Regions from separate parts of the Streptomyces sp. NPDC028305 genome, predicted to be linked through region 1. Evidence: predicted binding sites of a transcription regulator. Region 1 holds the regulator's gene; the other holds the start of a gene.

What was found. The regulator HrcA, encoded in region 1, represses chaperone genes, less so after heat shock. The targets are predictions, from matches to a motif close to TTNGCACTCNGNNNNNCNGAGTGCNAA.
Region 2: the regulator HrcA is predicted to act here: its motif matches at 4,318-4,344, upstream of ACZ4WQ_RS39825 (FmdB family zinc ribbon protein).

What each region holds. Positions count from the first base shown of each region.
Region 1 is NZ_JBVHTN010000001.1:1,067,682-1,083,143, reverse strand. It holds gene lepA (translation elongation factor 4) at 1-1,713, shown strand, start outside; gene ACZ4WQ_RS05090 (AMP-dependent synthetase/ligase) at 1,939-3,828, shown strand; gene ACZ4WQ_RS05085 (SpoIIE family protein phosphatase) at 4,032-6,164, shown strand; gene hemW (radical SAM family heme chaperone HemW) at 6,364-7,596, shown strand; gene ACZ4WQ_RS05075 (DUF3097 domain-containing protein) at 7,627-8,457, opposite strand; gene ACZ4WQ_RS05070 (MBL fold metallo-hydrolase) at 8,488-9,222, opposite strand; gene hrcA (heat-inducible transcriptional repressor HrcA) at 9,370-10,386, shown strand; gene dnaJ (molecular chaperone DnaJ) at 10,387-11,526, shown strand; gene ACZ4WQ_RS05055 (nitronate monooxygenase) at 11,715-12,806, shown strand; gene ACZ4WQ_RS05050 (16S rRNA (uracil(1498)-N(3))-methyltransferase) at 12,803-13,546, shown strand; gene ACZ4WQ_RS05045 (hypothetical protein) at 13,652-14,164, shown strand; gene ACZ4WQ_RS05040 (histidine triad nucleotide-binding protein) at 14,297-14,656, shown strand; gene ACZ4WQ_RS05035 (ribonuclease Z) at 14,662-15,462, shown strand, end outside.
Region 2 is NZ_JBVHTN010000011.1:7,293-22,754, forward strand. It holds gene ACZ4WQ_RS39815 (penicillin acylase family protein) at 1-2,452, opposite strand, end outside; gene ACZ4WQ_RS39820 (potassium/proton antiporter) at 2,662-4,170, shown strand; gene ACZ4WQ_RS39825 (FmdB family zinc ribbon protein) at 4,354-4,707, shown strand; gene ACZ4WQ_RS39830 (S-methyl-5'-thioadenosine phosphorylase) at 4,811-5,659, shown strand; gene ACZ4WQ_RS39835 (RcpC/CpaB family pilus assembly protein) at 6,091-6,564, shown strand; gene mscL (large conductance mechanosensitive channel protein MscL) at 6,646-7,092, shown strand; gene ACZ4WQ_RS39845 (hypothetical protein) at 7,130-7,327, opposite strand; gene ACZ4WQ_RS39850 (AMP-binding protein) at 7,331-7,876, opposite strand; gene ACZ4WQ_RS39855 (P1 family peptidase) at 8,009-9,196, shown strand; gene ACZ4WQ_RS39860 (FAD-dependent oxidoreductase) at 9,246-10,244, shown strand; gene ACZ4WQ_RS39865 (PTS fructose transporter subunit IIABC) at 10,387-12,471, opposite strand; gene pfkB (1-phosphofructokinase) at 12,557-13,501, opposite strand; gene ACZ4WQ_RS39875 (DeoR/GlpR family DNA-binding transcription regulator) at 13,498-14,259, opposite strand; gene ACZ4WQ_RS39880 (3-oxoacyl-ACP reductase family protein) at 14,527-15,264, shown strand; gene ACZ4WQ_RS39885 (sigma-70 family RNA polymerase sigma factor) at 15,433-15,462, opposite strand, start outside.

The DNA.
Region 1 (15,462 bases):
CGCGCGCAGTACCTCGACCGCATGGACATCGAGCGCGAGCGCGGTATCACGATCAAGTCCCAGGCGGTCCGGCTGCCCTGGGCGCCCACCCAGGATGCGGGCGCCACCCACATCCTCAACATGATCGACACCCCGGGCCACGTGGACTTCACCTACGAGGTCTCGCGCTCCCTCGCGGCCTGCGAGGGCTGCGTCCTGCTGGTCGACGCGGCCCAGGGCATCGAGGCACAGACTCTCGCCAATCTCTATCTGGCGCTGGAGAACGACCTCACGATCATCCCGGTCCTCAACAAGATCGACCTCCCGGCCGCCCAGCCCGAGAAGTACGCCGCCGAGCTGGCGCACATCATCGGCTGCGACCCCTCCGATGTGCTCAAGGTCTCCGCCAAGACCGGCGAGGGGGTGGCCGAGCTGCTGGACGAGGTGGTCCGGCTGGTCCCGGCCCCGGTGGGCGTCAAGGACGCCCCCGCCCGGGCGATGATCTTCGACTCGGTCTATGACGCCTACCGTGGCGTCGTGACCTACGTCAAGGTCGTCGACGGCACCCTGGGCAAGCGCGAGCGCATCAAGATGATGTCCACCGGCGCCGCCCACGAGCTGCTCGAGATCGGCACCAACTCGCCCGAGATGACCCCGGCCGACGGGCTGTCCGTCGGCGAGGTGGGCTATCTGATCACCGGTGTGAAGGACGTCCGCCAGTCCAAGGTCGGCGACACGATCACCCAGTTCAGCAAGGGCGCGACCGAGGCGCTTGGCGGCTACAAGGACCCCAAGCCCATGGTCTTCTCCGGGCTGTATCCGCTGGACGGCTCGGACTACCCGGAGCTGCGCGAGGCCCTGGACAAGCTTCAGCTCAACGACGCCGCACTGGTCTACGAGCCGGAGACCTCGGCGGCCCTCGGCTTCGGCTTCCGGGTCGGCTTCCTCGGCCTGCTCCACCTGGAGGTCATCCGCGAGCGCCTGGAGCGCGAGTTCGGTCTCGACCTGATCGCCACGGCGCCCAATGTGATCTACCGCGTGGACATGGAGGACGGCTCCACGCACACGGTCACCAACCCCAGCGAGTTCCCCGTGGGCAAGATCGACAAGGTGCATGAGCCGGTCGTCCGGTCCACCATCCTGGCCCCGAGCGAGTTCATCGGCGCGATCATGGAGCTCTGCCAGAACCGCCGCGGTGTGATGCTCGGCATGGACTACCTCTCCGAGGACCGGGTCGAGATCCGCTACACCCTTCCGCTCGCGGAGGTGGTCTTCGACTTCTTCGACCAGCTGAAGTCAAAGACCCGCGGCTATGCCTCGCTCGACTACGAGCCCACCGGCGAGCAGACCTCCGACCTGGTCAAGGTCGACATCCTGCTGCACGGAGACAAGGTCGACGCCTTCTCCGCGATCACCCACAAGGACAAGGCGTACGCGTACGGCGTGCGGCTGGTCGCCAAGCTGCGCGAGCTGATCCCGAGGCAGAACTTCGAGGTGCCGATCCAGGCCGCCATCGGCAGCCGCGTCATCGCCCGTGAGACGGTCCGCGCCATCCGCAAGGACGTCCTGGCCAAGTGCTACGGCGGTGACATCTCCCGGAAGCGGAAGCTGCTGGAGAAGCAGAAGGAAGGCAAGAAGCGGATGAAGATGGTCGGCAGCGTGGAGGTCCCGCAGGAGGCCTTCATCGCGGTGCTGTCCTCCGACTCCGAGGGCGAGGCGAAGGCGAAGAAGTAAGAAGACGGGGGTGACAGTGGGCCCGGCGCTCGGCGCGCCGGACCCACTGGCCGCTCCCGTGACTTCTTCCCCACCGCTTCCGCCAGGTCGTTTCCGAAGTTTCAACAAGGTGGCCGAAGCCCCCTTACGCGGTACGGTTCCGGCCCTTACCCTGATCACTGCTCGAAGGTTACTCGCGAGTCAATAAGCACGAGGCAAGCACTGAGGCGGGCTCCGGAGGATGCCGTGACCGACACACAGACTTTGCTCGAGAACCGCCCGCCGTCCCTGGCGACGCACTTCCTCCAGCGCGTCGAGGCGACGCCGGACGCCGAGGCCTACCGCTATCCGGTCCCGCCCGCCTCGGGCGAAGGCCCCGACGACTGGCAGCCGCTGACCTGGCGCGAGACCGCGGACCGGGTCTTCGCCATCGCCGCCGGCCTGATCGACCTCGGCATCCGCCCCGAGGAGCGGGTGGCGCTGGCCTGCTCCACCCGCATCGAGTGGATTCTGACCGACCTCGGCGTGCTGTGCGCGGGCGCGGCGACCACCACGGTCTATCCGAACACCAACGCCGAGGAGACGGCCTTCATCCTCTCCGACTCCGGCAGCCGGGTGCTGATCGCCGAGGACGCGGCGCAGCTCGCCAAGGTGCGGGAGCAGCGCGAGGACCTTCCCGACCTGACCCATGTCGTGGTGATCAAGGCCGAGGACGCGACCCCGGCCGAGGGCGACCCCGAGGGCTGGGTGCTCTCGCTCGCCGAACTGGAGAAGCGCGGCACGGCCTACCTCGACGACCACCCGGACGCGGTGCGGGAGCGGATGGACGCGCTCCGCGCCGATCAGCTGGCCACGCTCATCTACACCTCGGGCACCACCGGGCGCCCCAAGGGCGTACGTCTGGCGCATGACACCTGGTCGTACATGGCCATCGTGATCGGCAATCTCGACGGCATCCTCTTCGCCGACGATGTGCAGTACCTGTGGCTGCCGCTGTCGCATGTGTTCGGCAAGGTGCTGACGGCCGGGCAGGTGTACATCGGACACACCACGGCCGTGGACGGCCGGCAGGACAAGATCATCGAGAACCTGCCGGTGGTCAGGCCCACCTACATGTGCGCCGTGCCGCGGATCTTCGAGAAGGTCTACAACGGCGTGGCGCAGCGGGCCCGCGCGGGCGGCGGCGCCAAGTACAAGATCTTCCAGTGGGCGGCCGAGGTCGCCCGGGAGTACGCCAAGACCTCCCAGGACAACTTCCGCCGCACCGGCACGGCCTCCGTGCCCATGAGCCTCAAGGCCAAGCACGCCGTCGCCGACAAGCTGGTCTACGCCAAGCTGCGCGAGGCGTTCGGCGGGCGGCTGCGGGCCGCGGTGTCCGGCGCGGCCGCGCTCGCTCCCGACATCGGCTACTTCTTCGCCGGCGCCGGTATCAACATCCTGGAGGGCTACGGCCTCACCGAGACCAGCGGCCCGGGCTTCCTGAACCCGGTGGAGTACCGCACCGGCACGGTGGGCAAGGCGTTCGCGGGCCTGGAGGTGCGGGTGGCCGAGGACGGCGAGATCCTGATGCGCGGCCCCTCCATCATGCAGGGCTACCACGGGCTGCCGGAGCTGACCGAGCAGGTGCTGGAGTCCGACGGCTGGTTCCACACCGGCGACATCGGCGAGCTCTCGCCCGACGGCTATCTGACCATCACCGACCGGAAGAAGGACCTGATCAAGACCTCGGGCGGGAAGTATGTCGCGCCGGCCGAGGTCGAGGGCCAGTTCAAGGCGGTGTGCCCGTTCGTCTCCAACATCCTGGTGCACGGCGCGGACCGCAACTACTGCACCGCGCTGATCTCCCTCGACGAGCCGACGATCATGGGCTGGGCGCAGGAGCACGGTATGCAGGGGAAGACATACGCCGAGGTGGTGGCCACGGACGAGGTGCGGGAGCTGATCGAGGGCTATGTGGGGCGGCTCAACGCGGGGCTCCAGCGCTGGCAGACGATCAAGAAGTTCCGGCTGCTGCCGCGCGATCTGGACGTCGAGCACGGTGAGCTGACGCCGAGCCTGAAGCTGAAGCGGCCGGTCGTCGAGCGGGAGTACAAGGAGCTTCTGGAGGACATGTACACCGGCGCGCGGGAGGCCTGAGCACCCGCGGGGCGTGTGAGCGGTCGCGCGGGACGCCCGGGCGTTCCTGCGCGCCGGGCGCCCCGGGCGGGGGGAACCGTGCGGGGCCCGTGGGGCGTACGAGGCGTACGATCCGCACAAGCGTTGCAGCTCCGGCACAGTGTTCACCTGATTTTTCCCCTCATCGCGGCTCACTTGCGTAACTCGGCGCATATGAGGGCGGCATGTCTGTCACCCTGTCGGTGTCGGACTACGGCGCTACGCCGGGACTGCTCAGGAGCCGCACAGTGGGGACGTCTTCTTCTGCCACACCTGCTTCTGTCACACCTGATCCGGCGCCGGGGGCGGTGCCGGGCGCAGTGCCCCGCCCCCGGCCCGGATCCGGGTACGGGCGGGCGCTCGGGGCCGTGCCCGGCACCGCGCCGGCCGCCCGGATCGCCGCCGCGCGCACCAGCCTGCCCGGCAATCCCCTGGCGGCCTCCGCCGCGCGCCGGTTCGCCCGTGCGGCCCTCGCCGACTGGAGCGCGCTCGACTTCCCCGCCGTCGGCCGGATTCCCGACCAGGTCGCGGACGAGGTCGTGCTGCTGGTGAGCGAGCTGGTCACCAATGCCGTGGTGCACGCCGGGACGGCGGTCGAGGTGAGCTGTGCGCTGGATGTGTTAACGGGAGACGGGGAAGAGCCCTCCGTGGTCGTCGAGGTGACCGACCATCACCCCACCCGTTTTCTGCGCGGCGAGGCGCCCGACGCGAACGACGACCCTGGGTGCGCCGGGCACGGGCTGCGGCTGGTCGCCGAACTCGCCGAGTGCTGGGGCACGGCCTATCGCCGGGCAAGCAAGACGGTGTGGTTCCAGCTGCCCGTCACCGCGGTCGAGGCCATCACCTCATCGGGTGATCCGCTTCCCGCCAATTCGGGCGAGGCGCCCAGGGACTCCGCGGCGGATTCCCTCAAGGGCGACTCCCCGGACGGCTCCCTCAAAGACGGCTCCCTCAAAGACAGTTGCGCCGAGGACGACGCGTATGCCGTCGAACTCCTCGCCCCCGCCCCCAGACGCGCCGGCGTCCGCCCTTCCGACGCCGACTGGACCCGGGAGGGCGCGCTGTCCTTCCTCGCGGAGACGTCCGACCTGCTGACCGGGCAGTTCGACGAGGACATGGTGACCTCGCTGGCCGCCCAGCTGCTCGTGCCGCGGTTCGCCGACTGGAGCGCGGTGTGGCTCGACACGGAAGGCGGCCCGCCGCGGCTCGCCCAGGTGTGGCACGCGAGCGAGACCCGGCTCGAAACCCTCCGCCAGCTGCTCGAAAAGGAGCCGCCGGAGCTGCCCGCCACCGCGCGGGGCCGGGCCGTGCCCTGGCCGTGGCCCAGCGACCCCGCCGCGTACGGGCCCGGCGGCGCGGCCCTGGCCTGCCGCCTGATCGCGGGCGGGCGCGCCGTCGGCACACTGCTGCTCGGCCGGGCCGGGCTGATGCGGGTGCCGGGCGAGGTGGCCGGCCTGGTCGAGGACTTCTCCCGCCGGGTCGCGCTGGCGCTCGCGTCCGCCCGCCAGTACACGCGGCAGGCGACCATCAGCCGGGTGCTCCAGCGTGGGCTGCTGCCCTCCCGTATCGCGAAGATCCCGGGCGTGGAGTCCGCGGTGGTGTACGAGCCGACCGGCGGCACATCCGCCGGAGGCGACTTCTACGACATCTTCCCGGCGGGCAACGGCCGCTGGGTCTTCGTGCTGGGCGACGTGTGCGGCAACGGCCCGGAGGCGGCCGTGGTGACCGGGCTCGTACGCCCCTGGCTGCGGCTGCTGGCGCGCGAGGGGTACGGCGTCGGGGAGGTCCTGGAGCGGATCAACCGGATGCTCGGCGAGGAGGCCGTCGAGGTCGCCGTCGAGGGCGCGGCGGAGGCGGTGGCCGCGGGCGTGGGGCTGACCGTGGGCGGCGGCGCGTCGCGGTTCCTGTCGCTGCTGTACGGGGAGCTGGTGCCGCTGGGCGAGGACGGCGACGACGGCATCCGCTGCACGCTCGCCAGCGCGGGGCATCCGCTGCCCCTGGTGCTCCGGCCCGACGGGTCGGTGCGCACCGTCGCCGAGCCGCAGATCCTGCTGGGCGTCGTGGACGACGTCACGTACGAGAGCGAGACCTTCGAGCTGGCGCCCGGGGAGACGCTGGTGTGCGTGACGGACGGGGTCACGGAGCACCGATCGGGCGCCCGGCAGTTCGACGACGGGGACGGGCTGGCGTCGCTGCTCGGGGACTGCGTGGGGCTGGACGCGCAGGACGTGGCGGAGCGGATCCGCGGGGCGGTGCACGCGTTCGCCGTCGAGCCGCCGGACGACGATCTGGCGATGCTGGTCCTGCGGTCGCGGTAGGGCGGCGCCTGGGCGGTCAGGACAGCTCCCCCACCCCTACCCGGTCCCTGTCGGCCGCGCGGGGCCCGGCCTCAGGCCTGGGGCCAAGGGGCGGGGGCGTCGATCTGCTGCTCCGCAGCGTGGCCGCCGCAGGCGTCAAGATCCGCCGGACAGGCCCTGGGCGCCCGGGGTGCTGTGCCGATGGCGGACAATGGGGGGCATGCCTTCCGTACTGCCCGATGGCGAGCCCATGCCCGAGGACGGCGCGCTGCCCGCGAGCGCCCTGTCCGGGGCGGCGGGGCGGCCGCTCGGGTTCTATCTGCATGTGCCCTACTGCGCGACCCGCTGCGGTTACTGCGACTTCAACACATACACCGCCACCGAGCTGCGCGGATCCGGCGGCGTGCTCGCCTCGCGCGACAACTACGCCGACATGGTCGTCGAAGAGGTGCGGCTCGCGCGCAAGGTGCTGGGGGACGACTCCCGGCCGGTCGAGACCGTGTTCGTCGGGGGCGGCACGCCGACCCTGCTGGCGGCCGCCGACCTCGGGCGGATGCTCGGCGCCATCCGGGACGAGTTCGGGCTCGCGGAGGGCGCAGAGGTCACCACCGAGGCCAACCCGGAGTCGGTCGACCCGCGGTATCTGGAGGAGCTGCGGGCGGCCGGGTTCAACCGGGTGTCGTTCGGGATGCAGAGCGCCCGGCAGCATGTGCTGCGGGTGCTGGACCGCACCCACACCCCGGGCCGCCCGGAGGCCTGCGTGGCCGAGGCGCGGGCGGCCGGGTTCGACCATGTGAACCTGGACCTGATCTACGGCACGCCGGGGGAGAGCGACGAGGACTGGCGCGCTTCCCTGGAGGCCGCGCTGGGCGCCGGGCCCGACCATGTGTCGGCGTACGCGCTGATCGTCGAGGAGGGCACCCAGCTCGCCCGGCGGATCCGGCGCGGCGAGGTTCCGATGACCGACGACGATGTGCACGCGGACCGCTACCTGATCGCGGAGGAGACGCTGTCGGCGGCCGGATTCCGCTGGTACGAGGTTTCGAACTGGGCCACGTCAGAGGCCGGCCGGTGCCGCCACAACGAGCTGTACTGGCGTGGCGCGGACTGGTGGGGCGCGGGCCCCGGCGCGCACAGCCATGTGGGCGGTGTGCGGTGGTGGAACGTGAAGCACCCCGGTGCGTACGCGCAGGCGCTGAGCGAGGGCAGGTCCCCCGGGGCGGGCCGCGAGGTGCTGACCGACGAGGAGCGCCGGGTGGAGCGGATCCTGCTGGAGCTGCGGCTCGCGGAGGGCTGCCCGCTGGACCTGCTGGCCCCGGCGGGCGCCGCCGCGGCGGCGAAGGCCATGGCCGACGGGCTGCTGGCGCCGGAGCCGTACGGCGAGGGCCGGGCGGTGCTCACCCTGCGCGGGCGGCTGCTGGCCGACGCGGTGGTGCGCGATCTCGTCGACTGACCGATCGATCAGCCAACCCAGTGCCGCGGCCTACGGCCCGGCCGGACCGCCCACGGTCACATGGTCGATCAGCTCCTCCACCCGCCCCAGCAGCGCCGGCTCCAGATCCCTGTAGGAGCGGACCGAGGACAGGATCCGCTGCCACGCGGCCCCCGTGTTCCCGGGCCAGCCCAGCGCCCGGCAGACGCCCGTCTTCCAGTCCTGGCCGCGCGGCACCGTCGGCCAGGCGGGGATGCCCACCGAGGAGGGCTTCACGGCCTCCCACACGTCGATGTAGGGGTGCCCGACGACCAGGACGTGCTCGCCGGTGACCTCGGCCGCGATACGGGACTCCTTCGTGCCCGGGACCAGATGGTCGACCAGCACACCCAGGCGGGCGTCGGGGCCGGGGGAGAACTCGCGGACGATGGCGGGCAGATCGTCGATCCCCTCCAGATACTCCACGACCACGCCCTCGATGCGCAGATCGTCCCCCCACACCCGCTCGACCAGTTCCGCGTCGTGGCGCCCCTCGACGTAAATGCGCCCCGCGCGGGCGACGCGCGCACGGGCCTGGGGGAGCGCGATGGAGCCGGAGGCCGTGCGGCGCGGGGCCGTGGGGGCGGCGGCGCGCGGGCGCACCAGGGTGACGACACGGCCCTCCAGGAGGAAGCCGCGCGGCTCCATGGGGAAGACCCGATGTTTGCCGAAGCGGTCCTCCAGAGTCACCGTGGCGCCCTCCGCGGTCTTCTCGCAGCGGATCACGGCACCGCAGAACCCGGTGGTGACCTCCTCGACGACCAGATCGGGGTCGGCGGGCACCTCGGGCGCGGGGGCCTGGCGCTTCCAGGGCGGGGTCAGGTCCGGGTCGTACTGTCGCACCCGAGTGACCCTAGCGCCGCAGCGCCGCCGTCAGGAGGACACGCCGAAACGAGCCGCGAGTTCCGCGCGCTGCGCCCGGACGAAACGGGCATCCACGGCGGCGCCATGCCCCGGGACGTACACCGCGTCCTCGCCGCCGAGGGCGAGCAGCCGGTCCAGCGCGGCGGGCCACTGGCCCGGGATCGCGTCGGCACCCGCCTGGGGCGCCCCCGACTCCTCGACCAGATCCCCGCAGAAGACCACCTCGGGCTCGCCCGGGGCCTGCCCGGCGGCGAGCACGGCCAGGTCGTGGGCGGTATGGCCGGGGCCCACGTTCGCCAGCAGGACGGTCCGGCCGCCCAGGTCCAGGGTGAGCTCGCCACACACCGCGTGGTGCGGCCGCACCAGGTGGTCGGCGGCCTCCCCGGCGGCCCCGGGGTCCGCGCCGTGGCGCACCGCGTCGTCACGCAGCACGTCCCCCTCGCGGCGCAGCAGTTCGTCGAGCCCGGCGGCCCCGTACACCTGGCAGCCCGCGAAGGCGGCGGTGCCGAGGACATGGTCGAAGTGGGGGTGGGTGAGGGCGATATGGGTGGGGCGGCGGCCGAAGAGGCGAGTGATCTCGCGGCGCACCCAGGCGCCCTCGGCGAGGTCGGCGCCGGTGTCGACAACCAGGACGCCGGTCCGCCCGGCGATCGCGCCGACCGTCGCGTCCCAGCCGGGCAGGCGGCACCGGACCACGGACGGCGTGAGATGTTCCCAGCGCGCCTCTTCCCAACGGGTGTCCATACGGAGACGCTAGCTCCAGCGGTGGCAAAGCGTCGGCTCTTGCCCCCGCCACGGCACCCCGCCGTACACTGGCTGAGGGTTCTGGCACTCGTGACCATTGAGTGCCAGGGGGAACACCTGATGAGACGGCTGGACTGGAGGTGCGCGGTGCTCAGCGAACGCAGACTCGAGGTACTGCGTGCGATCGTCCAGGACTATGTGGGGACGGAGGAGCCGGTCGGCTCCAAGGCCCTCACGGAGCGGCACCGGCTGGGCGTCTCCCCGGCCACGGTGCGCAACGACATGGCGGCTCTGGAGGACGAGGGCTATATCGCCCAGCCGCATACGAGCGCCGGGCGCATTCCCACGGACAAGGGCTATCGGCTGTTCGTCGACAAGCTGGCAGGAGTGAAGCCCCTGTCCACGCCGGAGCGGCGGGCCATCCAGAACTTCCTGGACGGTGCCGTGGACCTCGACGACGTGGTGGGGCGCACGGTCCGGCTGCTCGCGCAGCTGACCCGGCAGGTCGCGGTGGTGCAGTACCCGTCGCTGACCCGCTCGACGGTCCGCCATGTCGAGCTGCTGTCGATGAGCCCGGCGCGGGTGATGCTGGTTCTGATCACCGACACCGGGCGGGTCGAGCAGCGCATGGTGGACTGCCCGGCGCCCGTGAGCGAGGAGTCGCTCGCGGACCTGCGGGCCCGGCTGAACAGCAGGGTCGTGGGCCGGCGGTTCTCGGATGTGCCGCGGCTGGTGCAGGACCTGCCCGAGTCCTTCGAACAGGAGGACCGGGGGACCGTCTCGACGGTCCTGGCCACGCTGCTGGAGACGCTGGTCGAAGAGACCGAGGAGCGGCTGATGATCGGCGGCACCGCCAATCTCACCCGCTTCGGCCATGATTTCCCCCTGACGATCCGGCCCGTGCTGGAAGCGCTGGAGGAGCAGGTCGTCCTGCTCAAGCTGCTCGGCGAGGCGAAGGACTCGGGTATGACCGTACGGATCGGGCATGAGAATGCTCACGAGGGCCTGAATTCCACTTCGGTCGTGGCGGTCGGCTACGGTTCGGGCGACGAGGCGGTCGCCAAACTCGGCGTGGTCGGACCGACCCGCATGGACTACCCCGGAACGATGGGAGCGGTACGCGCAGTGGCACGTTACGTCGGACAGATCCTGGCGGAGTCGTAAGTGGCGACGGACTACTACGCAGTCCTGGGCGTGCGGCGTGATGCCTCGCAGGACGAGATCAAGAAGGCATTCCGCCGGCTCGCTCGCGAGCTGCACCCGGACGTGAATCCGGATCCCAAGACCCAAGAGCGGTTCAAGGAGATCAACGCCGCCTACGAGGTCTTGTCCGATCCCCAGAAGAAGCAGGTCTACGACCTGGGCGGCGACCCGCTTTCCGCCTCGGGCGGCGCCGGGGGCGGCGCGGGCGGCTTCGGCGCGGGCTTCGGAAACTTCTCCGACATCATGGACGCGTTCTTCGGCACCGCCTCGCAGCGCGGCCCGCGGTCCAGGACCCGGCGCGGCCAGGACGCCATGATCCGCCTCGATGTGGAGCTGAACGAGGCGGCCTTCGGGACCACCAAGGACATCCAGGTCGACACCGCGGTCGTCTGTACGACGTGCAGCGGCGAGGGCGCGGCGCCCGGCACCACGGCGCAGACCTGTGACATGTGCCGCGGCCGCGGCGAGGTGTCCCAGGTGACGCGGTCCTTCCTCGGCCAGGTCATGACCTCCCGGCCGTGCCCGCAGTGCCAGGGCTTCGGCACCGTGGTGCCGACCCCGTGCCCGGAGTGCGCGGGCGACGGGCGGATCCGCTCGCGGCGGACGCTGACGGTGAAGATCCCGGCCGGTGTGGACAACGGCACCCGGATCCAGCTCGCGGGCGAGGGCGAGGTCGGCCCGGGCGGCGGCCCGGCGGGCGATCTGTATGTGGAGATCCACGAGCTGCCGCACCCGGTCTTCCAGCGCCGCGGCGACGATCTGCACTGCACGGTGACCATCCCCATGACGGCGGCGTCCCTGGGCACCAAGGTGCCCCTGGAGACGCTCGACGGCCTGGAGGAGGTCGACATCCGGCCCGGCACCCAGTCCGGCCAGTCGATCCCGCTCCACCAGCGCGGCATCACCCACCTGCGCGGCGGCGGCCGGGGCGACCTGATCGTCCACGTCGAGGTCCAGACCCCGTCCAAGCTCGACCCGGAGCAGGAGGAGCTGCTGCGGCGGCTGGCCAAGCTGCGGGGCGAGGAGCGGCCGCTAGGCGAATTCAAGCCAGGACAGCAGGGGCTGTTCTCGCGCCTTAAGGATGCGTTCAACGGACGGTAGGCGTCCGGCCGGGGGTCCGGGGGGTGGCCCCCGGGGGATGCGGTAAGCCAGGACAGCAGGGGCTGTTCTCGCGCTTGAAGGACGCGTTCAACGGACGGTAAGCGCCCGGAGCCCCTCGGGGACGCGGTCCGTCCAACGGGCCCTGAGCCGAGTACAGATCGGTGCGGAGGACATGACACGATGTTGTCATGTCGTCCGCGCTGACCGATCTCTTTCGGTACCCGATCGTGCAGGCCCCGATGGCGGGCGGGGCCTCCTGCCCGCAGCTGGCCGCCGCCGTTTCCGAGGCCGGCGGCCTCGGGTTCCTCGCCGCCGGTTACAAGACGCCGGAGGCGATGTACGAGGAGATCAAACAGCTGCGGGGGCAGACCGCCCGGCCCTTCGGCGTGAACCTGTTCATGCCGCAGCCCCTCACCGCCGACCCCGCCGCCGTCGCGGTCTACCGCGAGCAGCTCGCCGGGGAGGCGGCCTGGTACGACACCCCGCTGGGCGACCCCGACGCGGGCTCCGACGACGCGTACGACGCCAAGCTGGCCGTTCTGCTCGACGACCCGGTCCCGGTCGTCTCGTTCACCTTCGGCTGCCCCACCCGCGCCGTCCTCGACGCCTTCGGCAGGGCCGGCACGCGGACGGTCGTGACCGTGACCTCGCCCGCCGAGGCGCAGGCCGCGCAGTGGGCGGGCGCGGACGCCGTGTGCGTCCAGGGCGTGGAGGCGGGCGGCCACCAGGGCACACACCGCGACGATCCGCGCGCCGACGGCACGGGCGCCGGGCTCGGGCTGCTGTCGCTGCTCGCGCTCGTCCGGGAGGTCGTACAGATCCCCGTCATCGCGGCGGGCGGGCTGATGCGCGGCTCGCAGATCGCCGGGGTGCTGGCCGCCGGCGCGGTCGCGGCCCAGCTGGGGACCGCGTTCCTGGTCTGCCCCGAGTCGGGGGCCAACGCCCTGCACAAGCGGGCCATGACCGACCCGGTGTTCGGCCGCACCGAGCTGACCCGGGCCTTCTCCGGGCGTCCCGCGCGCGGGCTGGTCAACCGCTTCATGCGCGAGCACGGCCGCTACGCCCCGGCCGCCTACCCCCAGGTGCACCACCTCACCTCGGGGCTGCGGAAGGCGGCGGCGAAGGCCGGCGACCCGCAGGGCATGGCGCTGTGGGCGGGGCAGGGGCACCGGCTGGCCCGGGAGCTGCCCGCCGCGCGGCTGGTGGATGTGCTGACGGTCGAACTGGACGCGGCGCGTGAGGGGTTGGGCATCGCCTTGGACAAGGGGACCGTGTCATGACCGCTCCCGTCTTCGTGGCCGACTCCCTGGCGGGGGCGGCCGTGGGGGCGCGGCTGGCGCTCGAAGGGCCGGAGGGGCGCCACGCCGTGTCGGTGCGCCGGCTGCGCGTCGGCGAGCCGGTGGTGCTGACGGACGGGGCCGGTACGGGAGCCTTCGGCGCCGTGGCGGCCGTCGAGGGCAAGGACCGGCTGGTGGTCGAGGTGGCCGAGGTGCGCCATGAGGCGCCGCCGAGCCCGCGGATCACCGTGGTCCAGGCGCTGCCGAAGGGCGACCGCGGCGAACTGGCCGTGGAGACCATGACGGAGACCGGCGTGGACGCCATCGTGCCCTGGGCGGCGGCGCGTTGTGTCACCCAGTGGAAGGGCGAGCGCGGCCTGAAGGCGCTGGGCAAGTGGCGGTCGACGGCCCGGGAGGCGGGCAAGCAGTCGCGCCGGCTCGTCTTCCCCGAGGTGGCGGACGCGATGACGACCCGCCAGGTTGCCCGTCTTCTGGCCGAATCCGACTTCGCGGCCGTGCTCCATGAGGAGGGCGCCGAGCCGCTCGCGACCGCGCCGCTGCCCGGCGAGGGAAGCGTGGTGCTCGTGGTCGGCCCGGAAGGGGGCGTGTCTCCCGAGGAGTTGGCGGCCTTCGCCGAGGCGGGCGCGCGCCCGTACCGCCTGGGGCCGACCGTGCTGCGCACCTCCACGGCCGGGACGGCGGCGGTCGCGCTGCTGCTGGGCCGTACGGGCCGCTGGAGCTGAGGCCGCCCCGCCGCACCGCCCGCCTCTTCCGCCCCGGCCGCTCGGCGGATCATGTGGCCGAGTGTGCACTTCCGGTTCACCCCGCCCCGGTGGGAACCTTTCTGTATGGGGGCATTGAGGCATCAAAGGAACGGGCTCTTCGCGGTGGTGGCGGTGGCCCTGGCGATCGGCGCCCTGGCGGCGTGCGAGCCCAGGAACGACTCCGGACTCAACTCCATCGGCGTGGCGTTCACCACGGACCGGGTCAGCACGCGCGCGCTCGAGAAGGGCGGCATCGACGTGCGCTGGATGACCTGCAACGCGGATGTGAAGGGCAAGCACACCTCCGGCCCGTCGAGGGACGCGAAGGCATCCGTGGACTGCCGGGGCAGGACCAACGACGACCGCGCGATCCGGGTCACCGGCACCGTCACCTACGAGCGCAAGAACATCTGCGTACGGGGCGACCTGACCGCCAAGGTGGACGGCCACCAGGTCTTCCAGGCGAATGTGATCGGCGACTGCAACGCGCGGAAGACGGGGCATCCCAGGCCGTCCCGGAGCACCACCCACCCGTGGGACAAGCGGACCACGGAGGGCACGGACGGCACGAAGGGCACGGAGACCAGCGGCAAGTAGCGGGAGCCGGTGGTCGGTGACGCACGCTCTCGGCGGGTGGTGTGAGACCACCACGCGGTTCCGGCGCGCGGCCTCCGGGCCTGCCGGTAGCATCCGGTGCCGTACCGGCCGACGACGCGTAAGGAGCCACCGGTGGCGGGAGAACCGCAGGCCGACTGCCTGTTCTGCAAAATCGTCTCTAAAGAGGTGCCGGCGACCGTCGTCCGCGAGACCGACACGACCCTCGCCTTCCGGGACATCAACCCCCAGGCGCCGACCCACGTCCTGGTGATCCCCAAGGTCCACTACCCGGACGCCGCCTCCCTCGCGGTCGCCGAGCCGCAGATCGCCGCCGACATACTGCGCGAGGCGGGCACGGTGGCCGCCGACGAGGAGATCGACGGCACGGGCTTCCGCGTCATCTTCAACACCGGTTCGGGCGCGGGCCAGACCGTCTTCCACGCGCACGCCCACGTCCTGGGCGGCCGCGGCTTCAACTGGCCCCCCGGGTAGACCCGTTGTCCGTACGTGAACTGGTCGTCCTGGGCACCGCGAGCCAGGTGCCGACCCGACACCGCAACCACAACGGCTATCTGCTGCGCTGGGACGGCGAGGGCCTGCTCTTCGACCCGGGCGAGGGCACCCAGCGCCAGATGCTGCGGGCGGGGGTCGCGGCCCACGACATCGACCGGATCTGTGTCACGCACTTCCACGGGGACCACTCGCTGGGCCTGGCCGGGGTGATCCAGCGGATCAACCTGGACCGGGTGCCGCACCCGGTGACCGCGCACTATCCGGCGAGCGGGCAGCGCTTCTTCGAGCGGCTGCGCTACGCGACCGCGTACCGCGAGACCGTACCGCTGGCCGAGGCGCCGATCAGCGGCGAGGGCGGGGTCCTGGCGCGGACCGCCGGGTACACGCTGGAGGCGCGCAGGCTCTCCCACCCGGTCGAGTCCTACGGCTATCGCCTGACCGAGCCCGACGGCCGCCGCATGCTGCCCGAGCGGCTCGCGGCGCACGGCATCCGCGGGCCGGAGGTCGGCCGGCTCCAGCAGGAGGGGGCGCTGGAGCGGGAGGGGCACACGGTCACGCTGGAGGAGGTCAGCGAGGTGCGGCGCGGGCAGCGCTTCGCCTTCGTCATGGACACCCGGCTGTGCGAGGGCGCCCATGCCCTGGCGCAGGGCTGTGACCTGCTGGTCATCGAGTCCACCTTTCTGGACGAGGACGAGCCGCTGGCGGTCGAGCACGGGCATCTCACGGCGGGGCAGGCGGCGCGGCTGGCCGCGGAGGCGGGGGTGCGGCACCTGGTGCTGACCCAC
Region 2 (15,462 bases), on a different contig from region 1:
GGAGCCACTGCACCACGCCCGGGCCCTCGGTGCCCAGGGTCTGGTTCTTCAGCGTGAGCTGGTGCAGCCGGCCCCAGCTCCAGCTGTTGATGTCCTTGCCCAGCTTGGCGGTGAGCTCGGAGCGCGCGTCCTTCATGGCCTCCGCCAGGAGCTCGTCCCGGTTGGTGGCGGCGGGCTCGAGGCGGGTGCCGGTGGTCTTCCACCACTTGTTCTTCGGATCCTTGATGATCTTCCGAATGATCTCGTACCAGCGGTCGCCGCCGTCCGGCTGGGCCGACGCCGCGTCGCGCTGGCCGCACTCGCGCACCAGCCGGGCGTTGCCGTCCAGGTCCTCGGCGGGGCCGGAGTCATCGGCGGGCCGGACCCGCAGGCACTGGCCCTTCACCCGCAGCTCCTTCGGAAGTTTATTTCCGAACGCGAGCATAAGGACGTTGCGATAGACGGCGTTGAAATAGGCGGCGGCCGGGGAGTCCGAGTCCTGGGTGTAGTCCCAGCCCTCCAGGAGCTTCTGCGCGCCCCTGACATAGTCGCTCTTGACGTCGATCTTCAGCAGGTACGGAGTCAGCAGCTCGGCGATCTCGCTGCTGTTGTCCATCTGCATGGACTGCATGTCGTCGGTCGAGATCTTCCCGTTGTCCTTGATCTTCGACTCGATCAGGTCGGTTATCCGCTGGCTGCGCGCCCCGTATCCCCAGTCGTCGGTCAGCTTGTACTTGTAGTCCTTGCCTATGACGGCCTGGTTGGCGGTGACGATGTAGCCGCGCTTGGGGTCGTAGTCCCAGGGCAGCTCGGCCTGCGGGATGTAGCCGTTCCACTCGTAGCGCGAGTCCCAGCCGGGCGCCGGGTAGCGGCCGTCGCCCTTGGCGCGCGTGGGGATCTTGCCGGGCGCCTGGTAGCCGATGTGGTTCTTGGTGTCGGCGTAGATCAGGTTCTGGGACGGGACGGCGAAGTCGCGGGCCGCCTTGCGGAAGTCCGTGAAGTTCTTGGCGGTGTTGAGCTCGAAGACCGCGTCCATGGTGTTGGAGGGGTCCAGCGCGGTCCAGCGCAGCGAGACCGCGTAGCCGTCACCGCGGTCGGGGGCCACGTCGCCGACCTCACTGCCGACCGGCGCGCTCTTGCCGACGTCCCCGAGTTCGTCGTCACGGTCGGAGACGATCGGACCGTGCCTGGTGGAGCGGACCGTGATCGTCCTGGACTTGCCGTCGGCGACCTTGATGGTCTCCTCGCGGGTCTTGAAGGGGATCTGCTTGCCGTCGTAGAGGTAGCCCTCGTCGGTGACCTTCTCCAGGTAGAGATCGGTCACATCGGCGCCCAGATTGGTCATGCCCCAGGCGATGTCCTGGTTGTGACCTATGACCACGCCCGGCATGCCGGAGAAGGTGTAGCCCGCCACGTCGTACGGGCACGCGCTGCTGACCTGGTTGCAGTGCAGGCCCATCTGGTACCAGACGGACGGCAGCTGCGGGGCCAGGTGCGGGTCGTTGGCGAGCAGCGGCTTGCCGGTGGTGGTGTACCGCCCGGCGACGACCCAGGAGTTGGAGCCGATGCCGGTGCCGTTCGGGCCGAGCAGCGCGGGGATGTCGTCCAGGGTCTTGGAGAGCGAGGAGAGCTGGGTCTGGAAGCCCCCGGTGGCGCCCGCGACGCCGTTCGCGGTGGAGTCGGCGGACGTGTCCGTGGCGGTCGCCTTGGGGTCGAACGCCTTGGTGATGTCGTTCACCGCGCCGCTGTCCACGATCGGCTTGTTGCGGCCGTACGGGTAGGACGGGTACAGCTCCTCGATCTCCTCGGGCTTCAGCCGGCTGGAGGCCAGCGCCCGGTCGACCTCGTCCTGCATGTTGCCGCGCAGGTCCCACGCCATGGCCTTGAGCCAGGCCACCGAGTCGACCGGGGTCCACTTCTCGGGCGTGTAGTCGTGCTCGAACTCCAAGGCCGCGTACTCGACGGACAACTCCTTGCCCTTGTGGTCCGCGAGGTAGGCGTTGACGCCGTCGGCATAGGCCCGCAAGTACTTCTTGGTCGCCGGCGACAGCTTGGTGTCGTATTCCTGCTTCGCGACCCGGTGCCAGCCCAGGGTGCGCAGGAACGCGTCGGTCTCCACCTGTCCGGAGCCGAACATCTCGGAGAGCCTGCCCGCCGTCATGTGGCGGCGCACATCCATCTCCCAGAAGCGGTCCTGGGCCTGGACGTACCCCTGGGCGCGGAAGAGATCCTCGGGGGTGTTCGCGTAGAGCTGCGGTATGCCATAGCCGTCACGCTTGACCTGGACGGGCCCCGACAGGCCCTTGAGCTGGAGCGACCCCGTCGTCTCCGGGAAAGAGGCACGGACCGTACTGATGCTCCAGTACGAGCCGTACCCGACGCCCCCCACGAGCAGCAGCACGACTGCGATCACGATCAGGCGGGCACGTCGGCCCTTCTTTTTGCCAGAAGGGCCGTTTTTGTTGGCGGGCATCGCTGTCCTTCGAGGGGCAGGGTGATCCTGGAGTGCTGGAGCAACCATAGGCGCAGCGCTGTCGCCTCCCCTACGCGGAGTCATGGCTGGGGCCGTCCCCCGGCCATCGCCCCTGAAAAATCGATGTGAGCCACCCGCGTCAAGAACCCGTAAAATGTTAGGTAAGGCAATGAAGTTCCGGTCGGTCGGGGAGCCTTCCGGCCGCTCCCGTGAGAAAGGTTCGGCCGCTGACTGTCCACCACCTCAACGAACTCCTGCTGATCTGCTCACTCGTCCTGCTCGTAGCAGTGGCGGCCGTCAGGGTCTCGAGCCGCAGCGGGCTGCCGACCCTGCTGATCTACCTCGGCCTCGGCGTCGCGATCGGGCAGGACGGGATCGGCGTCGTCTTCGAGGACGCCGAGCTCACGCAGGTACTCGGCTATGCCGCCCTTGTGATCATCCTGGCCGAGGGCGGCCTCGGCACGAAGTGGCGGGAAATCAAACCCGCCCTGCCACTCGCCGCGGTGCTGTCCACGGTCGGGGTCGCGGTGAGCGTCGGGGTCACGGCGACGGCCGCGCACTATCTGGTCGGGCTCGAGTGGCGGCAGGCGCTGATCATCGGGGCGGTGGTGTCGTCCACGGACGCGGCGGCGGTCTTCTCGGTGCTGCGCAAGGTGCCGCTGCCCAGGAGGCTCACGGGCGCCCTGGAGGCGGAGTCCGGCTTCAACGACGCCCCGGTGGTGATCCTGGTGGTCGCCTTCTCCGCCCAGGGCGGGGTCAGCCCGTGGTACGCGCTGCTCGGCGAGATCACTCTGGAGCTGGCCATCGGCGCGGTGGTGGGGCTGGCGATCGGCTGGCTGGGGTCGTTCGGGCTGCGGCATGTGGCGCTGCCCGCCTCGGGTCTGTACCCGATCGCGGTGATGGCGATCGCCGTGATCGCGTACGCGGGCGGGGCGCTGGCCCACGGCTCCGGTTTCCTCGCCGTCTATCTGGCCTCGTTGATCCTGGGGAACGCGAAGCTGCCGCACTGGCCGGCGACGCGCGGCTTCGCCGAGGGGCTCGGCTGGATCGCGCAGATCGGGATGTTCGTGCTGCTCGGCCTGCTGGTCACCCCGCATGAGCTGGGTGACGACGTGTGGCCGGCCATCGGCGTCGGGCTGGTGCTGACGGCCGTGGCCCGGCCGGTCTCGGTGCTGGTGAGCACGGTGCCCTTCCGGGTGCCCTGGCGGGAGAAGGCGCTGCTGTCGTGGGCGGGGCTGCGCGGCGCGGTGCCGATCGTGCTCGCCACCATCCCGATGGTCTCGAACGTGCCCGACAGCCGCCGCGTCTTCAACATCGTCTTCGTGCTGGTGATCGTCTACACCCTGGTGCAGGGCCCGACGCTGCCCTGGCTGGCGCGCCGGCTGCGCCTGGGCGAGGAGGAGGCGGCGGCGGACCTCGGTATCGAGTCGGCGCCGCTGGAGCGGCTGCGCGGCCATCTGCTGTCGGTTTCGATCCCCGAGCACTCCAAGATGCACGGCGTGGAGATCGGCGAGCTGCGGCTGCCGACGGGGGCCGCGGTCACCTTGGTCGTACGGGCCGAGAAGAGTTTCGTACCGCAGCCGTCGACCGTGCTGCGGCGCGGCGACGAGCTGCTGGTCGTGGCCACGGACCCGGTGCGGGACGCGGCGGAGGAGCGGCTGCGGGCGGTGGGCCGGGGCGGCAAGCTGGCGGGCTGGCTGGGCACGACCGGCCAGTGACCCGGCGGCGGTACGGGCGGGGGCCGGTTCGCGATCACGCGGGTCCCCGGCCCGGGGCGGCCGGGGACCCGCGGCCACGTGGAATGGGTCACCGTATTGCCCGCCGCAGTGGACTGGCGAGCGGGAATACTGCACTATGGAGCGTCGTTAGCACTCACTGAGTGAGAGTGCCAGGAGGAGTAAGTGCCGACCTATCAGTACCAGTGCACCGAGTGCGGCGAGGGCCTCGAGGCGGTGCAGAAGTTCACCGACGACGCGCTCACCGAGTGCCCCAACTGCAACGGACGCCTCAAGAAGGTGTTCTCGGCGGTCGGTATCGTCTTCAAGGGCTCCGGCTTCTACCGGAACGACAGCCGCGGCTCCTCGTCCAGCAGCACGAGCGGCACGTCCAAGCCGACGTCCGTGAAGAGCGAGGGCTCCTCGTCGGCTTCGTCTTCGTCGTCGTCCTCGGACGCGTCTTCGTCGTCGACCTCCTCGACGTCCTCCTCGGGCTCTTCGTCGTCGGCCTCGTCGGCCGGCAGCTCGTCGGCCGCCTGACCCGCGGCCGTCTCGATCACATACGACATCCCGCCACCCGCCCCCCGAGGGGCGAGTCGGTGGGATGTTCGTATGCACGGGCGGCGCTGGCTAGGGTGACCGCATGGCGGACACCAGCAGCACGCATGCGGAGATAGGGGTCATCGGCGGGTCGGGGTTCTACTCCTTCCTCGACGACGTGACCGAGATCACTGTCGAGACCCCCTATGGCGCGCCGAGCGACTCGCTCTTCCTCGGGGAGGTCGCGGGGCGGCGGGTCGCCTTCCTCCCGCGCCACGGCCGTAAGCACCACCTGCCCCCGCACCGGATCAACTACCGCGCCAACCTGTGGGCGCTGCGCTCGGTCGGCGTGCGGCAGGTCCTCGGCCCGTGCGCGGTGGGCGGACTGCGGCCGGAGTACGGACCGGGCACGCTGCTGGTGCCGGACCAGCTGGTGGACCGCACGAAGGGCCGTATTCAGACCTATTTCGACGGCGAGCCGCTGCCGGACGGGCGGGTGCCGAACGTGGTGCACACCACCTTCGCCGATCCGTACTGCCCGGCCGGACGGCAGGCCGCGGTGGCGGCGGCGCGCGGGCGCGGCTGGGAGCCGGTGGACGGTGGCACGCTGTGCGTGATCGAGGGGCCGCGCTTCTCCACCCGGGCCGAGTCGCGGTGGCACGCGGCGCAGGGATGGTCGGTGGTCGGCATGACGGGGCATCCAGAGGCGGTGCTGGCCCGTGAACTGGAGCTCTGCTACACGTCGTTGACTCTGGTCACGGACCTGGACGCGGGGGCGGAGACGGGCGAGGGCGTCTCGCACGGCGAGGTGCTGCGGGTGTTCGGGGAGAACTTGGAGCGGCTGCGCGACGTGCTCTTCGACGCGGTGGGCGCGCTGCCGGCCACCGATGCGCGGGACTGTCTGTGCGGGCATGGGCACGACGGCTGGGACCTGGGGATCGAACTGCCTTAGCGGCGGAGGGGTTCCACCCGCGCGGGCTTTACCCGCGGGGGCTTTACCCACGGGGGTTCACCCGCGTCGGCTTTACCCGCGCGGGTGACGGAGTTGTCCACAGCCTGGGGGTTGTGCACAGGCCGGAGCGGGATTCGGGGCGGGCGGGCATCGTGGAGGGGTCAGAAGCTCCCGGCCTCGCACGACAGGCGGTGATTGCCGTGTCCGACCCGTTCCGTTCCTCTCCTTCCCCTTCTTCGTCTCTTCCCTCTTCTCCACCTCTTTCTCTCTCCTCATCCCCTCTGCCCATGTCCCGGCCCCGCCCGGCGCCGTCCTGGGCCGAGCGGTCCCGTCGCACTCCCCCGACGTGCACGGTTCCCCGGTTCGGGCCGGTGCGGGTGGGCCGCGGCGGCCATCGGCTCCGGCGTGCGTTACGGCGGCGACGGCGCTCGATGGCGGCGGGGCTGGCGATGACCGCGGCGGCGCTGGCGGCCGCCGCGCCGTCCGGCGGCGGAGACCCGCGCCCGGCAGCGTCCTCACCACCGGAGAACGTCCGGCGCGAGCCGCGCCCGGCCGTGGTGTCCGCTCCGGTCCGGATCGCCGACGCGGCGGCCGTGCGGCTGCTGCGCCCCGGCGACCGGGTGGACGTGCTGGCCGCCCCGGGGGCCGGTCAGACTCGCGGCCCCGCCACCGCGCGTGTGATCGCTCGCGGCGCGGAGGTGACCGATGTGCCGCGGCCGCGGCCGGTGCGCGCCGCGGCGGGCACCGGGGCCGGGGATCTCGACCCCGGCGACTTCGACACCGGGGATTCCCAAGCGGCGGGCGGCGGGGCACTGGTGGTGCTCGCGGTGCCCCGGACGACGGCGGCGGCCCTGGCCGGCGCGGCGACCACATCGCGGTTGGCGGTGGCGCTGTGCCGATCTTGACCGTAGGTTGCGGAGCCGTCCGCTCCAGAACCGGCGCGGCGAGAGAGAGGCAGAGGGTTGAGCGAGGAGAAGAAGAGCGTCATGGATGGCTTCAAGGCCTTCCTGATGCGGGGCAACGTGATCGATCTGGCCGTCGCGGTCGTGGTCGGAGCCGCGTTCACGGGGGTTGTGAACTCCATAGTGAAGGGCTTGATCAATCCGGTTGTCGGCGCCTTCGGCACCAAGGACCTGGAGAAGTACCACTCCTGTCTCCAGGCGCCCTGCGAGACGAACGCGGCGGGCGAGGTCGTCAAGGGCATCCCCATCTTCTGGGGCACGGTGCTGAGCGCCGTGCTCACCTTCCTGATCACGGCGGCGGTGGTGTACTTCCTGATGGTGCTGCCGATGTCGCGCTATCTGGCGCGCAAGGCCGCCAAGGAGCAGAGGGAAGAGGAGGAGCAGGCCGACAAGGAGAGCGCCGAGATCGCGCTGCTCCGCGAGATAAGGGACGAGCTGGTCGCGCAGCGCGGCAGCCGATCGGGCACCTGAGCCCTCGGGCCCCCGGCGCTCCCGGCGCCCTCGGCGCTCAGAGGTGGTGGGGCGGCTTCTCGTCCAGGAAGCGGGCCAGATCCGTGGCACTGTCGGTGCCGTCTCCGGAGTCGCGGCCGGACGGGCGCTCGCCCCAGCCACGGTCCGTGTCGTCCGAGGACCGCTGCGCCAGCGGGTCGTCGAAGATCAGCGCGGCGGCCGGGTCGCGCGGTCCGGGGTCGGGGGCGTTGCTCATGGGTCAAGCGTACGGCTGGCCGGACGACGAGTCGGCGGCAGCGGCCAGCTGCTCGTGCCACCACAGGTCCCGGCCGGGCGTCCAGGACACGGGGCGGGCCAGCCGGTGGACGACCAGGACCTTCGGTATGCGCCCGCTGCCGGCCAGCGCCCGGTCGATCAGCGGCTTGAGCGGCTGCGGCTCCTCGCGCCGCCAGTTGCCGTCGGCGGTGATCAGCAACTTCGCGTCCATCTCCGCCAGCCGGTCGCGCAGTTCGTGCACCCGCAGCCCGATGGGAAGCGTGGAGCGTACGGCGTCGAGGCGGCCGCAGGCGAGGGTGGCGATCACGGACTCGGGGATCAGCGGCAGATGGACCGCCACCCGGTCCCCCGCCCGCACGCCGAGCCGAGTCAGGGCGGCCGCCGCGCGGCTCGCTTGGTCCAGCAGCTCGGCATGGGTCAGCTCTTCCTCGCAGTCCGGCTCACTGATCCAGCGGAGGGCGACCCGGGGGGCCTGCCGCGCGGCGGCGGCCAGGGTCGGGAGCTCCTCCGTCCGAGAGGTACGGGGCACGTTGATCTTCCTTCGGACGCGGGCGAACGGCATATCGCACAGCCTGCCGCCGCCCCATCAACGTCTGATGAACGTCCTGTTGATGCGGGGCCCGGCTGCCGCGCGGGCGGGTCCGTGCTACGCATAGCGCCCATGGATACCGACCCGAGGACACCCCGCCCTGCCCACCCCGGCCGGGCCGACGCCCTGACGGATGTACCCGGACTGCGCGTCGGTCATGCGCGGCGGACCGGTGGCGGCCAACTCACCGGCACGACCGTCGTATTGGCCCCGGAAGGGGGTGCGATCGCCGCGGTCGACGTCCGGGGCGGCGGCCCCGGCACCCGCGAGACCGATGCCCTCGACGCGCGCAACATCGTCCAGCGCGTCGATGCCGTCGTGCTGACCGGCGGCAGCGCGTTCGGCCTGGACGCCGCCTCCGGGGTGGCCGCCTGGCTGGAGGAGCACGGCCGTGGCTTCCGGGTCGGCCCCGACCCGGCGCAGGTGGTGCCGGTGGTACCGGCCGCCGCCCTCTTCGACCTCGGGCGGGGCGGCGACTGGCGGGCCCGGCCGGACGCCGTACTGGGCCGTGAGGCCATCAAGGCCGCGGCCGGAACGGGCCTGGGCGCGCCGGTCGCGCAGGGCAATGTGGGGGCCGGCACGGGCGCGGTGGCAGGCGGCGTCAAGGGAGGCGTCGGATCGGCGAGCGTGGTCCTGCCGTCGGGGATCACCGTGGCCGCCCTGGCCGCGGTCAACGCGGCGGGCTCGGTGATCGACCCGCTGACGGGCGAGCTGTACGGGGAGTGGTTCGCCGAGGCGTACGCACCGGCGGGAGGCGGCCGGGCCCGCCGCCCCGCCGAGGCGGAGCACGCCAGGGCACAGCGTCGGCTGGCAGCCGCGCGGGCCGAGTCGGAGCGGCGCTCGGCGGCGTCCGTGCGGCCGCCGCTGAACACCACCCTGGCGGTGGTCGCCACGGACGCGGCGCTCACCCGGGCCCAGGCGCACAAGCTCGCGGGCACGGCACACGACGGCCTGGCGCGCGCGGTGCGACCTGTGCATCTGCTGTCCGACGGCGACACGGTCTTCGCCCTGGCGACCGGCGACCGCCCGCTTGTGCCCGAGGGCACGGAAGGCAGCCAGGACCCGGCGTTCGGGGTGCATCTGGAGGCCGGGGCGCTGAACGAGGTCCTGGCCGCCGGGGCGGATGTGCTGACGCGTGCGGTGGTCAAGGGGGTGCTCGCGGCCGAGGGGGTGGACGGGCCGGGTGGCGTCTTCCCGGCGTACCGCGACCTGTACGGCCCCGGGCAGGCCGGGTCGGAGGGCGGGGCGGGAGCCCCGTAGGCAGAGCCCCGTGACGAGGGGCAGGGAGTCGAGGGAAGGGTGGGGAGCGATGACGGAAACGGAGACGGAGGCGGAGACCACCATGGACGCCGACCTGATCGTCGTCGGTGGGGGCCCGGCCGGCTGCGCAGCCGTGGTGATGGCCGCGGGCCTCGGAATCCGGTCCGTGCTCGTCGAGTCGGACGAATCGCTGTGCCGGGCGCTGGAGCGCGTTCCGGTGCTCAGCAATGTGATCGGCTTCGCCACCGGTCCCGCGCTGGCGGCGGCGATCAGGGCGGATGTCGCCCGCTCCGGTCTGTGCCGGGCGGAGCTCGGCCGGCGGGCCGTGCGGATCGACGCCCATGAGGACCGGGTGGAGGTCGCCACCGTGCCCGCGGGGGCGGCGACCGGCCCCGGGCTGCTGCTGACCGCGCCGTACGCCGTGGTCGCCACCGGCGTGGGGCCGCTGCGGCCCGAGGACGCCGGATGGATCGGCGGTCACCGGGGTCTGGAGCTGCCCCCGCTGTGGGAGGCGGACCCGGCCGCGCTCGCCGGCCGCAGCGCGCTGGTCCTCGGCGCCGACCGGCCGCTCGGCACCTATCTGCGGGCCCATCCGGGCCTGGAGAGCCGGTTTGTCGTCGCCTGTCCGCCGGGCGACGCGTACAAGGCCGAGGAGATCGCCCAGGACCCGCGGGTCGAGCTGGTGCCGGTGCGTCATCTGACCCTCATGCTGCCCGCGCCCGGGGAGCCGCCCTCGTCCGAGGCCCCGGTGATGGCCGAGGCGCTGACGCTGGAGGGCGAGCGGCGGCCCCTGACCGGCCACCGAGGGTTCCGCAACCTCGGCAGCGGCCCCACGCCGCCCGGCGGGGACCTCTCCGCCGACGCCTCGGGCTACTGCCCGCCCGCCCTTCAGCACCCGAGGGTCTTCACCGCGGGCGATCTGCGCTCCGCCCGCTTCCAGCGGATCGCGACCGCCATGGGGTCCGGGAGCGAGGCCGCGCTCGGCGCCTACTACGCGTCGCGCGGCCTGCCGACGGAGGTGACGGATGACGTACCGCCCCACGCATGACCCGGCGGTGAGGCGGAGTCGATCCGCCTCACCGCCGGGCGAGGGACGCCGCGGTCCGCGGCCGTGGGGGTGGCCGTGGGGGTGGCCGTGGCTCCGGTGCTGGTGCTGGTTCCGGTTGCGGTTGCGGTTGTGGTTCCGGTGGTCAGACGGTGGCGGGCACCTTCGCCTCGCCGCCGGCGCCGCCCGCCGCGGCCTCGCCGTCGGCGACCGCGGCCGCCTCGGGCCGGGCCGTCTTGCGCATGCCCTTGAGGACGATGACCAGACCGGCCGAGACCGCCGTGCCCGCCGCGATGGCCAGCAGATAGAGGAACGGCTGTCCGATCAGCGGGACCACGAAGATGCCGCCGTGCGGGGCGCGGAGCGTGCAGTCGAAGGCCATCGACAGCGCGCCGGTGACCGCGCCGCCCACCATCGAGGAGGGGATCACCCGCAGCGGGTCCGCTGCCGCGAACGGGATCGCGCCCTCGCTGATGAAGGACGCTCCCAGCACCCAGGCCGCCTTGCCGTTCTCCCGCTCGGTCTTGGTGAACAGCTGCCCTCGGACGTTGGTGGCCAGGGCCATGGCCAGCGGCGGGACCATGCCCGCCGCCATCACCGCGGCCATGATCTTGAGGCTGCCGGTGCTCGGGTCCGACACCGCGATGCCGCCGGTCGCGAAGGCGTACGCGACCTTGTTGACCGGGCCGCCCAGGTCGAAGCACATCATCAGGCCCAGGATGACGCCGAGGATGATGGCGTTCGTGCCGGAGAGCCCGTTGAGCCAGTCGGTCATGGCGCTCTGCGCGGAGGCGATGGGCTTGCCGATCACCACGAACATCAGGAAGCCGACGATCGCCGAGGAGATCAGCGGAATCACCACCACCGGCATGATGCCGCGCAATGGCGCCGGGACCTTGAACCGCTGGATGCCCATGACCACGGCGCCCGCGATCAGGCCCGCGACCAGGCCGCCCAGGAAGCCCGCCTTGATGGTGGTCGCGATATAGCCGCCGACGAAACCGGGCACCAGGCCGGGCCGGTCGGCCATGCCGTAGGCGATATAGCCGGCCAGGACCGGCACCAGGAAGGTGAACGCCGCCCCGCCGATCTGGAAGAGCAGCGCCGCCCAGCTGTCCTGCTCCGTCCACACGAAGTGGTCGGCGACGGACTTGGCGCTCGCGATCTCGTAGCCGCCGATCGCGAAGGCCAGCGCGATCAGCAGACCGCCCGCGGCGACGAACGGGACCATGTAGCTGACACCCGTCATCAGCCACTTGCGCAGCCGGGTGCCGAAGCGGTCACCGTGCTCACCGGCCGCGTCCATCGGCGACGGGCGGTCGGCGCCCGCGGAGGAGGCGGCGGGTGCGCTGATCTCGCCGCGCGCGGCCTTCTCGCGCACCTCGGCGATCAGCTCCGCCGGGCGGCTGATGCCCGCCTTCACCCCGACGTCGACGGTCGGCTTCCCGGCGAACCGCTCCTTGTCCCGCACCTCCACGTCATGCGCGAAGATCACCGCGTCGGCGGCGGCGATGGTGGTGGGGGCGAGCCTGTCGAACCCGGCCGAACCCTGGGTCTCGACCACCAGCTCGATCCCGGCCTCCCGGGCGGCGTTCTCCAGCGACTCGGCTGCCATATAGGTGTGAGCGATGCCGGTGGGGCAGGAGGTCACGGCCACGATCCGGAAGGGCGCGGAGGCCGCGGGTGCCGCAGGCTCCGCACCGGCTGCGGCAACGGGAGCGGGAGCGGCCGGCTCGGCCGCGTCGCCGGTGTCGCCCGGCTCGGCTTCGGCCGCCGCCGACGGCTCCGGCTGGTCGCCGCGGATCAGGGCGGCCGCCTGCCGCGGGTCGTCGGCGGAGCGCAGCGCGCCGGTGAACTCGGCGTTCATCAGCTGGCGCGCCAGGCTGGACAGGATGGTCAGGTGATCGCTGTCCGCGCCCGCGGGCGCGGCGATCAGGAAGATCAGGTCGGCCGGACCGTCCGGGGCGCCGAAGTCGATGCGCGCGGCGCTGCGCCCGAAGGCCAACGTCGGCTCGGTGACATGTTCGCTGCGACAGTGCGGTATGCCGATGCCGCCGTCGAGTCCGGTCGGCATCTGCGCCTCACGGGCCGCCACGTCGGCCAGGAAGCCGTCGAGGTCCGTGACGCGGCCGGCCGCGACCATGCGTTCGGCGAGCGACCTGGCGGCCGCTTCCTTGGTGTCGGCGGACAGGTCCAGGTCAACCAGATCCGCGGTGATCAGCTCACTCATCTCGCGGCTCCCTTGCATGCGGTGCCGCCCCGGGGAAGGTGGGCGGGCGAAATGGGGACAGGGGGTGGGAGGGGGGTCGGGCTGGTCACGCGGGCTCCGTGAGAGCGCGGTCCAGCGGAACGTCCGCGGTCGTGGTGACGGCGGACGGGTCCAGGTCGGCCGGGGTGGGCATGACGCTGCCCGGCAGTTGTACGGCGGCCGCGCCATGTGCCACGGCCGAGGCGAGGGCGGCCGGCCCGAGGCCGCCCGCGGCGAGGAATCCGGCGAGGGAAGCGTCGCCCGCACCGACATTACTGCGGACGGCGGCGACAGGCGCCGAGCCGAAGTAGCTGCCGGTCTCGTCGACCAGCAGCTGGCCGTCCGCGCCGAGGCTGGCCAGGACGGCGCGAGCGCCGAGCGCCCGCAGCTCCTCGGCCGCCTTGACCGCGTCGCCGACGGTGCCCAGCGGGCGGCCCACGGCCTGGGCCAGCTCCTCGGCGTTCGGCTTGATGACGTCGGGGCGCTCGCGGAGGGCCGCGGTGAGCGAGGGGCCCGAGGTGTCCAGGGCGATCCGGGCGCCCGCGCGGTGGGCCCGCGCCACCAGCTCGGCGTACCACTCGGGGGCGAGCCCGGGCGGCAGGCTGCCGCAGCAGGCGATCCAGTCAGCGTCGGCCGACTGCGCCCGCACGGCCTCCAGCAGCGCCTCCGCCTCGGCGGTGGTCAGCTCGGGCCCGGCCGCGTTGATCTTGGTGAGGGTGCCGTCGGGCTCGGCCACGGAGATATTGACCCGGGTCGAGCCCTGCACGGGGACGCCCGCGGCCTCGATCCCCAGCCCGCCGAGCAGCCGCGCCAGCAGCGCGCCCTCCGGCCCGCCCAGCGGCAGCACGGCGACCGTGCGGTGCCCGGCGGCGGCCACGGCCCGTGAGACATTGACGCCCTTGCCGCCGGGGTCGACCCGGTCGGCGGCGGCCCGCAGCACGGCGCCGCGCTCCAGCCCCGGGATCTCGTAGGTGCGGTCCAGGCTGGGGTTGGGGGTGACGGTGAGGATCATACGCGCGCTACTTCCGTGCCCTGCCGCTCGATGGCCAGGGCGTCCTGCGGGCTGAGCCCGGTGTCGGTGATGAGCAGATCGACATGGCCGAGGTCGCCGAACCGGGCGAAGTGCTCCTGACCGAACTTGGACGAGTCGGCGAGGAGGACGACCCGGCGGGCGGCGGCGACGATGGCGCGCTTGACCGCGGCCTCCGCGAGGTCGGGGGTGGTCAGCCCGCCCTCGAGCGAGAAACCGTTGGTGGCGAGGAAGACAACATCGGCCTTGACCTCTCCGTAGCCGCGCAGCGCCCAGGCGTCCACCGCGGCGCGCGTGCGGTGGCGGACCCGGCCGCCGACGAGGTGGAGGGCGATGCCGGGGTGGTCGGCGAGCCGGGCGGCGATCGGCAGCGCGTGGGTGACGACGGTGAGGTCCGCCTCCAGCGGGACCGCGGCGGCCAGCCGGGCCGCCGTCGAGCCCGCGTCGATGATCACGCTGCCGTCGGCGGGCAGCTCGGCGACGGCGGCGCGCGCGATGCGGTCCTTCTCGTCGGCGGCGGTGCTGTCGCGCTCGGCGAGGTCGGGTTCGAAGTCGAGACGGCCGGCCGGGATGGCACCCCCGTGCACGCGGCGGACCAGGCCCGCCCGGTCGAGCGCCCGCAGATCGCGCCGCACGGTCTCGGCGGTGACCTGGAACTCCTCGGCGAGGGAGAGCACATCCACCCGCCCGCTCTCGCGGGCCAGCCGGAGGATCTCCTGCTGCCGCTCCGGTGCGTACATGTGGGTTTACGTCCTTTCCATGCCCGAACCTGTGATTTCGCGGCCAGATTACGTCCCCAATGCCAGGAAGTAAACAGACTCGGGCAGAAAACAATCCCGTACGGACACGCCCAGGCCAAAGCCGGACGCGATCGGGCATACGTGGCGCGCCAGCGCGACGTCCGAATGCCGCCGGAAACTTCGCCCCCGCGCCACGAGGATCGAGCCATGTCCTCCAGGACGACTCAAACCACAGCAACACGACTGAAGACAGGACGAGGGACGCACATGGCACTCGACGGCAAGGCGGCACTGGTCACCGGCGGCAGCCGGGGCATCGGCGAGGCGGTGGCGCTCCGGCTCGCCGAGGAGGGCGCCGACATCGCCCTGACCTACCAGAACAGCGAGGACCGGGCGGCGGCCGTCGTCGACCGGATCAAGGCCCTGGGCCGCCGGGCCTGGGCCGTCCAGGCCGACAGCGCGGACCCCCGCGCGGTGCGTGAGGCCGTGGCCGGGGCCGCCGCGGAGTTCGGGCGGCTCGACATCCTGGTCAACAACGCGGGCACCGGTGTGCTCGGCCCGATCGGCGATCTTGCGCTCGAGGACGTGGACCGCGTCCTCGCCGTCAACATCCGCGCGCCCTTCCTCGCCGCCCAGGCCGCCGCCCACCATCTGACCGACGGCGGGCGCATCATCAACATCGGCAGCTGCATGGCCGAGCGCGTCGCGTTCCCCGGCGGCTCGCTGTACGCGATGAGCAAGACCGCCCTGACCGGGCTGACCAAGGCGCTGGCCCGCGAGCTCGGCCCGCGCGGCATCACCGCCAACCTTATCCACCCCGGCCCCATCGACACCGATATGAACCCCGCCGACGGGGAGGGTGCCGCCATGCAGAGCGGCTTCACCGCGCTCGGCCGCTACGGGCAGCCGTCGGAGATCGCCGCGACCGTCGCCCACCTCGCCGGGGAGGACGGCCGCTACATCACCGGGGCGTCGATCGCCGTGGACGGCGGCTTCGCCGTCTGAGCGCCGGACACCCTAGAGCACCCGACACCCTGAGCACCCGACACAGGGTTGAGCACCCGACACAGGGTTGAGCCCCGGCGCCTGGGGGGGGAAGAGGCGCCGGGGCTCGTCTGTGGGTGGGTGAACAGATCAGGGACAAGGAGAGGGACAACAAGGGAGGACGGTGGCTCAGGCCGCTTCGTCGAAGCCGGTCTGGCG